DNA from 2 places in the Streptomyces sp. NPDC028419 genome. Region 2 is predicted to be linked to the other one. Evidence: predicted binding sites of a transcription regulator. Region 2 holds the regulator's gene; the other holds the start of a gene.

Region 1 (4,412 bases), on a different contig from region 2:
GTCCGTCACCGGGTGCACCTCCAGCCGCTCCAGGACCTCGGCCGGTACGTCGTCCAGGTCCGCCTCGTTCCGCTTCGGGATGATCACGGTGGTGATCCCGGCGCGGTGCGCGGCCAGCAGCTTCTGCTTGACCCCGCCGATCGGCAGGACCCGCCCGGTCAGCGACACCTCACCGGTCATCGCCACGTCCGTGCGCACCTGGCGGCCCGACAGCAGCGAGGCCAGTGCCGTGGTCATCGTGATGCCCGCGCTCGGGCCGTCCTTGGGGACCGCGCCCGCCGGGAAGTGGATGTGCACGCCCCGGTCCTTGAGGTCGGCGACCGGGAGCTCCAGCTCCGCGCCGTGCGAGCGCAGGAAGCTGAGCGCGATCTGCGCCGACTCCTTCATCACGTCACCGAGCTGGCCGGTCAGGGTGAGCCCCGCGGCCCCGGTCTCCGGGTCGGCCAGCGAGGCCTCCACGAAGAGCACGTCGCCGCCCGCACCGGTCACGGCGAGGCCGGTGGCCACGCCGGGCACGGCGGTGCGCCGCTCGGCCGGGTCCTGGCCCGCCTCGGGCACGTGGTGCGGTCGCCCGATCAGGCCCCGCAGATCCTCCGCGCCGATCCGGAAGGGGAGTTCGCGCTCGCCCAGTTCGTGCTGGGAGGCCACCTTGCGCAGCAGCCGCGCGATGGACCGCTCCAGTGTGCGCACGCCCGCTTCCCGGGTGTACTCGCCCGCCAGCTTGCGCAGCGCGTCCTCGCCGAGGGTGACCTCCTCGTCCGCCAGTCCGGCCCGCTCCAGCTGCCGGGGCAGCAGGTGGTCCCGGGCGATGACGACCTTCTCGTCCTCGGTGTAACCGTCCAGCCGGACCAGCTCCATGCGGTCCGCCAGCGCCTCCGGGATCGCCTCCAGCACATTGGCGGTGGCCAGGAACACCACGTCGCTGAGGTCCAGTTCGACCTCCAGGTAGTGGTCCCGGAAGGTGTGGTTCTGGGCCGGGTCCAAGACCTCCAGCAGCGCCGCCGCCGGGTCGCCCCGGTAGTCGGAGCCCACCTTGTCGATCTCGTCCAGGAGCACCACCGGGTTCATCGACCCGGCCTCCTTGATGGCCCGCACGATCCGGCCGGGCAGCGCGCCGACGTACGTCCGCCGGTGTCCGCGGACCTCGGCCTCGTCCCGTACGCCGCCCAGCGCGACCCGGACGAACTTGCGCCCCATGGCGTGCGCCACGGACTCGCCGAGCGAGGTCTTGCCGACCCCGGGCGGCCCGACCAGGGCCAGCACGGCCCCGCCGCGACGGCCGCCGACGACGCCCATCCCGCGCTCGGAGCGGCGCTTGCGCACGGCCAGGTACTCCGTGATGCGGTCCTTCACGTCGCTCAGCCCGGCGTGCTCGGCGTCGAGGATCGCGCGGGCGCCCTGGATGTCGTACGCGTCCTCGGTCCGCTCGTTCCAGGGCAGTTCCAGCACGGTGTCCAGCCAGGTGCGGATCCAGGAGCCCTCGGGCGACTGGTCGCTCGCCCGCTCCAGCTTCTCGACCTCCTTGAGGGCCGCCGCGCGGACGTTCTCGGGCAGGTCCGCCTCCTCGACGCGGACGCGGTAGTCGTCGGACTCCTCCCCCTCCTTCTCGCCGTTCAGCTCGCGCAGTTCCTTGCGCACGGCATCGAGCTGACGGCGCAGCAGGAACTCGCGCTGCTGCTTGTCGACGCCTTCCTGCACGTCCTTGGCGATGGACTCGGCCACGTCCTGCTCGGCGAGGTGGTCGCTGAGCATCGTGACGGCCAGCCGCAGGCGGGCGACGGCGTCGGCCGTCTCCAGCAGCTGGAGCTTCTGGTCCAGGGTCAGGAACGGCGAGTAGCCGGAGTTGTCGGCGAGGGCCGAGACGCCCTCGATCTGCTGCACCCGGTCGACGACCTGCCAGGCGCCGCGCTTCTTGAGCCAGCTGGTGGCGAGCGCCTTGTACTCCTTGACCAGCTCGGCGACGGCTCCGGGCAGCGGCTCCGGCACCTGCTCGTCGACGGTCTCCCCCTCCACCCACAGGGCGGCCCCGGGTCCGGTGGTGCCGGCCCCGATCCGGACCCGGCCCCGGCCCCGGATCAGGGCCCCTGGATCCCCGTCGGACAGCCGTCCCACCTGCTCGACCGTGCCCAGCACGCCGGTCCCGGCGTACTTCCCGTCGACCCGCGGTACGAGCAACACCCGGGGCTTCCCGGTCCCGGCGGCTGCCTGGGCCGCTTCGACGGCACCGCGCACCTCCGAGTCGGACAGGTCCAGCGGGACGACCATCCCCGGCAGCACGACCTCGTCGTCAAGCGGCAGCACGGGCAGAGTGAGCGTTACGGACGTCGAAGCCATGATTTTCCCTCCGGCAGCGAAGTTGAGCTATGCCGACTCAATGCTTGTGCGCCGCCCGATGTTCCCCAACCCCCGTTCGCCCGGGGCGAACGCCCCCGGCCCTTCCCGGCCCGCCGCGGACCCGGGGCCGTTGTCAGTGGTGGGTCCTACCCTTCGCGCATGAGCATCCTCGGGAGCTACGTCCGGCTGACCGTCGACGAGCTGGAGCGCGCCCGGCGCGATCCGGGCTGGGTCGAGGCGTGCGTGGTGGGCGGGACGGGCGGGGAGCGCTGGTGCAGTGCCGGTACGGCCTGGGACGCCCTCGGGTTCCTGACCCGGCGCATCGGTTTCCCCGTCGACATCGCGCACGGCGAGGAGGCGCTCCCCTGGAGCGGGGCGGAGGGCGACGGGGCGGGGGCGGCGTGGAGCTACGGGCCGCCGCGCTGCCTGACGCCCGGGCAGGTGCGGACCGCCGCCGCGGCCATGGCGGCGACGGGCAGCGAGCGGCTGGTGGGCGGCGTCGGCCCGGCCGACCTGGCCCGGGCCGACGTCTACCCGGTGCACGCCTGGGAGGGCGGGGCGTCCCTGGAGGGCGTCGTGGCCCGCTACGAAGAGCTGCTGCCCTTCTTCCGCGCCGCGGCGGCGGATGGCGACGCGCTGCTGGTGTGGCTGTCCTAGGGAACCTCCCGTGGCTCTGCTGACCTGGGGAGATGAGCGGGGTGGGGCCCCTGTTATCGTGCGCCGATGTCAACGATCAAGCAGTTCCAAGTGACCTTCGACTGCGCGGAGCCCGTGCGCCTCGCCGCCTTCTGGTGCGAGGTGCTGGGGTACGTCATGCCGCCGGTCCCGGAGGGCTTCGCCACGTGGGAGGAGTGCTTCCGCTCGCTTCCGCCCGAGGACGCGGTCTACTTCGCGTGCACCGATCCTTCGGGCGTGGCCCCGCGCTTGCTCTTCCAGCGAGTTCCCGAAGACAAGGTCGTCAAGAACCGGGTGCATCTCGATGTGCGGGCCGGCGTCGGGCTCGTGGGTGAGGAGCGCCTGGCCACGCTCGAGGCCGAATGCGCACGGCTGACCGCGCTCGGCGCGAAGCACGTGCTGACGCAGCGCGCCGATGGCGTCAACGAGTCCTGCATCACGATGCAGGACATCGAGGGCAACGAGTTCTGCCTCGCCTAGGCCGTGATCTTCACGTCGCCCGAGCTGGTCGTCACGGTCAGGCGCGCCGCGGCCGCTCCGTCCGTCGGGACGCTCACCTCGCGGTCGCCGGAGGAGGTGCTCACGCCGACCCGGTAGGGGCCGCCGGGCACGCGCAGGGTCACGTTCCCCGAACTGGCCTGCGCCGTCACCGAGGAGGGCGCCCGCGTGAAGTCGAGGTGGGCGTCGCCGGAGCTGGAGCTCACCTCGGCGCCCGGACCGCCCAGTGCGCTGCCGGTGATGTCGCCGGAGGAGGTCGAGACGCGGAGCGCCCCGGCGATCCGGTCGGCCCGTACGGAGCCGGAGCTCGCCTCCAGTTCGGCCTCCGCCACGCCCGTCACCTTGATGGAGCCGCTGCTCGTGCCGAGCTTCACCTTGGCCGCGGCCGGCACCTCCAGCCGGTAGTCGACGTAGCAGGAGGTGCCGTCGCCGCAGTCGTCGGTGAAGGTGAGGGCGCCGGCGGAGACCCGCTGGTCGGGGCGCGGCGCGGTGTCGCCGCGGTAGTGGACCGTGCGGTGGACGGCGACGCCGGGGCCGGTGCCGGGGACCACCTCGATGGAGCCCCTGCGCGCGTTCTTGATCTCCACCGAGGTGACGGCCTCGGCGACGGTGGCGTCGGCGGCCGCGGTCTTCGTCGTCTTCTGGTCCCCGCCGGCGAGGAGGTCGGGGGTGCAGCCGGTGACGAGCAGGCCGGCGGTGAGGGCGGCGAGGGCCGTGACCGGCAGGGTGAGGGCGCGGCGTGAAGTCATGCCACCAGTCTCACGACCCGGGCCCGCCCGATCGATGACGCTGCTACCCGTCCCCAGGTAGTGCTAGCACCACCCCCGCCGCCGGTACGTCCCCAACCACCGGACGGCCCAACTCCCCCTTCCCCAGCCCCAACCCTCCAGGCCCAGCCCAGCCAC
Region 2 (4,412 bases):
GAAGGCGGCCCCGGCCGGGGACGCAGGAGCAGCCGACTCGCTCGGCAAGGAAACCGCCCTCCTGGCCCAGCTGGACCAGGCCCGCACCGCGCTCGGCGAGCGCACCGCGGACCTCCAGCGGCTCCAGGCGGAGTACCAGAACTACCGCCGCCGGGTCGAGCGGGACCGGATCGCGGTCAAGGAGATCGCGGTCGCGTCCCTCCTGACCGAACTGCTCCCGACGCTGGACGACATCGGTCGGGCGCGGGAGCATGGCGAACTGCTCGGTGGCTTCAAGTCGGTGGCCGAATCGCTGGAGACGGCCGCCGCCAAGATGGGCCTGCAGCAGTTCGGCAAGGAGGGCGAGCCCTTCGACCCGACGATCCACGAGGCCCTGATGCACTCGTACGCGCCGGACGTCACCGAGACGACCTGCGTGGCGATCCTGCAGCCGGGGTACCGGATCGGCGAGCGTACGATCCGTCCCGCGCGCGTCGCGGTGGCCGAGCCCCAGCCGGGCGCGGCCGCTCCGGCCAAGTCCGAGGACGCGGCCGAACAGGGCACGGACACGGACGGGCCCGACAAGGGCTGAAGTTCGATGTCAGCACGTCACGAGAGGAGGGCCACCGAGGATGAGCACTAAGGACTTCGTCGAGAAGGACTACTACAAGGTCCTCGGTGTCCCGAAGGACGCCACCGAGGCCGAGATCAAGAAGGCGTACCGGAAGCTCGCCCGCGAGTTCCACCCGGACGCCAACAAGGGTGACTCGGCGGCCGAGGAGCGCTTCAAGGAGATCTCCGAGGCACACGACGTCCTCGGTGACAGCAAGAAGCGCAAGGAGTACGACGAGGCCCGCGCGCTGTTCGGGAACGGTGGCTTCCGCCCCGGTCCCGGCGGTGGCGGCGGTTTCTCCAACTTCGACCTGGGCGACCTCTTCGGAGGCGCCCAGGGCGGGGGCGGAGCGGGCGCCGGCGGCTTCGGCGGCGGTCTGGGCGACGTCTTCGGCGGCCTGTTCAACCGCGGTGGCGCGGGCCCCGGCGCGGGCACCCGCACCCAGCCGCGCCGCGGCCAGGACATCGAGTCCGAGGTCACCCTCTCCTTCACGGAGGCGGTGGACGGGGCCACGGTGCCGCTGCGGATGTCCTCGCAGGCGCCCTGCAAGGCGTGTTCGGGCACCGGCGACAAGAACGGCACGCCCCGGGTGTGCCCGACCTGCGTCGGCACCGGGCAGGTCTCGCGCGGCAGCGGTGGCGGCTTCTCGCTGACCGACCCGTGCGCGGACTGCAAGGGCCGCGGCCTGATCGCCGAGACCCCCTGCGACGTCTGCAAGGGCAGCGGCCGGGCCCGCTCCTCGCGCACCATGCAGGTCCGGATCCCGGCGGGCGTCTTGGACGGCCAGCGGATCCGGCTGCGCGGCAAGGGCGCTCCGGGCGAGCGCGGCGGTCCCGGCGGCGACCTGTACGTCGTCGTGCACGTGGACAGCCACCCGGTGTTCGGGCGCAAGGGCGACAACCTCACGGTCACCGTCCCCGTCACCTTCGCCGAGGCGACCCTGGGCGCCGACATCAAGGTGCCGACGCTGAACGGCCCCGCGGTGACGCTGAAGCTGCCGCCGGGCACCCCCAACGGGCGCACGATGCGCGCCCGTGGCAAGGGCGCGGTCCGCAAGGACGGCACCCGCGGCGACCTGCTGGTGACGGTCGAAGTGGCCGTCCCGACAGAGCTGTCGGACAAGGCCCGCGAGGCGCTGGAGTCGTTCCGCGACGCCACGGCCTCGGAGGACCCGCGCTCCATCCTGTTCGAGTCCGCGAAGGGAGCATGACATGGACGGCCGCCGACGCAATCCTTATCAGCTGACCGACGAGACCCCGGTCTACGTCATCTCGGTGGCCGCCCAGCTCTCGGGCCTGCATCCGCAGACCCTCCGTCAGTACGACCGCCTCGGCCTGGTCTCCCCGGACCGGACGGCCGGGCGGGGCCGGCGCTATTCGGCCCGGGACATCGAGCTGCTCCGCACGGTGCAGGCGTTGTCCCAGGACGAGGGCATCAACCTGGCGGGCATCAAGCGGATCATCGAGCTGGAGAACCAGGTCGCCGCGCTCCAGCAGCGCGTCGCCGAGCTGTCCACAGCTGTGGACGGTGCGGCGGCGGTGCTGCGCCAGCGCGAGGCCCAGGTGCACGCCTCGTACCGGCGCGACCTGGTCCCGTACCAGGCGCCGCAGCCGGGCAACGCCCTGGTCGTGTGGCGGCCCAAGCGGCCGCTGGACTGACCCGCGCACGCAGGCAGGGACCGTCAGGGGCCCCGCCCCCCACCCGGGGGGCGGGGCCCCCGCGCGTGCTCACACCAGGTGGTCGGGGCCGAGGTCCGGGTCCGGGTCGTGTTCGGCGGTGAGCCCGCCGCCGCCCGGCAGGGCGCCCGGTCCGTCGAGGATCCCCGACTGCGCGATGAGGAAGCCGAGCTGCGCACGGCTCCCGCTGCCCAGGACGGTGGCCAGCTTCGCGATGTGCGCGCGGGCGGTGCGCACGTTCATGCCGAGCCGCCGGGCGATGGCCTCGTCGACGTACCCCTCGACGAGGAGCTGCGCGATGGAGCGCTGGACGCCGGAAATCCCCTCGGGGGTGTGCCGGTACGTCACTTCCTGGCGCAGGGGCACAGCGCGCCGCCAGAGCTGCTCGAAGACCTTGATGAGGTACTCGACCAGACCCGGGTGCCGCAGCTCCAGCGCCACCCGCCGGTCGTCGCTGGCGGGGATGAAGGCCACGGTGCGGTCGAAGATGATCAGGCGCTCTATCAGTTCTTCGAGCGTACGGATCTCCACCTTGCCCGCGGAGATCCGGTCCACGTAGGCCAGCGTGCCCTGGCTGTGCCGCGCGGTGTGTTGGTAGAGGGTCCGTATGCTGACCCCGCGGTCGATCAGCGGGGCGTCGCGCTCCAGCGCCTGGGTCAGGGCGAGCGAGGGCCGGGCGCCGCCGGGCTGGACCGTCAGCACCTCGGTGTGACATTCGGCCGTCGCCAGGTTCAGGGCCGCGTTGATCCGCTCGAATCCCTCCAGCACGGTGATGGCGTGGGTGTTGGCGGGACTCTGGGCACTGATGGTAAGGAACGGCTCGAAAGCGTCGGTGAGATCTACAGCGCTGCGTCTGCGGTCCTGGATCTCACGTTCAATCGGATGAAGACGTTGGGCCAATGCGACGGATGGGGGAACCGGACGCAGCTGGTTCGCGTCGTCCGGATCGGGCTGCAGAAGAGCGAATTCAAGCAGGCAGGGGGCATTTTCAACTTCTCCCCTTGCGATACGGCCCGTGCTGAGCGCTGCCGCGTAGAGCCGTGCTCCCTCGTCGCACAGAGACGTGACGGGGTGGGGATGTGTCTCGTTTGTGCCGCTTCTGGGCAAATCTCCACCCCCCAGGGTCCTGAACATGCAAGAACATGATGCATCGTCCCTGTGGCAGTGACGTGCCTGAATGAGCCATCGTCGGACACGCGGGGGAGAGGATTCCATCAAGTGAGGACGAAGCCGACCATGTACAAAAGAATGCTTCGCTCGGCGCTTGCCGTTGTTTTCTCCGCCGTTGCGGTTTTTGGTGCAATCAGCGCCGTCGACACAGACGCGGGGAGCCTCAGGGCCAGCTATGACACAGGCTGGACCATGGCGCCGGCAGGAACATCGTTCGACACCGGCTGGACCAACGCACCGGTGGCTCTGAAGGACGACACGGGCTGGACCGACTCACCGCAAGGTTCCGAGGGTGACACCGGTTGGACCTCTCACCCCGAGGCGGTGTCCTCATGACCCCCGACGACCGCGACTTCCGTCGCGAGATGGCCTCCGCGTACCGGTCCGGATGGCAGTTCATCGATCTCGTCACGGCCATCCCCCACACTGGCGATTCGTTGATGGTCACCCTCTTCGGCCAGCCGATCGTCGTCGTGCGCGAGGAGGACGAGGACGTCCGTGCCTACCGCTGCCTGCGCCGCCCGCGCGGCGCGCCGCAGCCCGTCCGCTGCGAGGTGCGGTACGGAATGGTCTTCGTCAACCTTGATCAGCGCGATCACCAGCTCTTCGAACCCGATGTCACTACCGCCACCCCCCGCAGTGCCTGAAGCGATTCCCCCGTCGTCGCAGATCGCTCAGGCGCTTCCCCCACACAGCGGCGCCATCGTGAACCTGAACACGATGGCGCCGCTGTGCTCCTCACGTCCAGTGCTTGAACCGGAAACGTTCCGGAATTGGCCCGAATAAATCAGTGGCGCCCGCGCCCGCCCGAGGGGCACACCCCTGCTCCGCCCCTCAGGCGCGGCCCATCGCGCGCTCCAGCGTGATCACCAGGACGACCCGGTCCGGATTGGGCGACGGGACGCGTCCGTACCGCTGCGCGTAGCGCTCCACCGCCTCGGCGACCGACGCCTCGTCGTCGAGGATCCTGGCGC

Evidence for each region. The regulator HspR, encoded in region 2, represses chaperone genes until heat shock. The targets are predictions, from matches to a motif close to TTGAGNNNNNNNNNCTCAA.
Region 1: lon (endopeptidase La) is a predicted target of HspR. The motif match lies at 2,357-2,375, and genes of this name have one in related genera.

The regions. Positions count from the first base shown of each region.
Region 1 is NZ_JBVHUE010000017.1:50,392-54,803, reverse strand. Features, by position in the region: gene lon (endopeptidase La) at 1-2,334, opposite strand, end outside; gene ACZ4UB_RS20645 (DUF1877 family protein) at 2,494-2,991, shown strand; gene ACZ4UB_RS20640 (VOC family protein) at 3,058-3,489, shown strand; gene ACZ4UB_RS20635 (DUF4097 family beta strand repeat-containing protein) at 3,486-4,256, opposite strand.
Region 2 is NZ_JBVHUE010000001.1:484,658-489,069, forward strand. Features, by position in the region: gene grpE (nucleotide exchange factor GrpE) at 1-571, shown strand, start outside; gene dnaJ (molecular chaperone DnaJ) at 612-1,802, shown strand; gene ACZ4UB_RS02340 (heat shock protein transcriptional repressor HspR) at 1,804-2,250, shown strand; gene ACZ4UB_RS02345 (helix-turn-helix transcriptional regulator) at 2,320-3,402, opposite strand; gene ACZ4UB_RS02350 (hypothetical protein) at 3,487-3,774, shown strand; gene ACZ4UB_RS02355 ((2Fe-2S)-binding protein) at 3,771-4,085, shown strand; gene ACZ4UB_RS02360 (pyridoxamine 5'-phosphate oxidase family protein) at 4,273-4,412, opposite strand, start outside.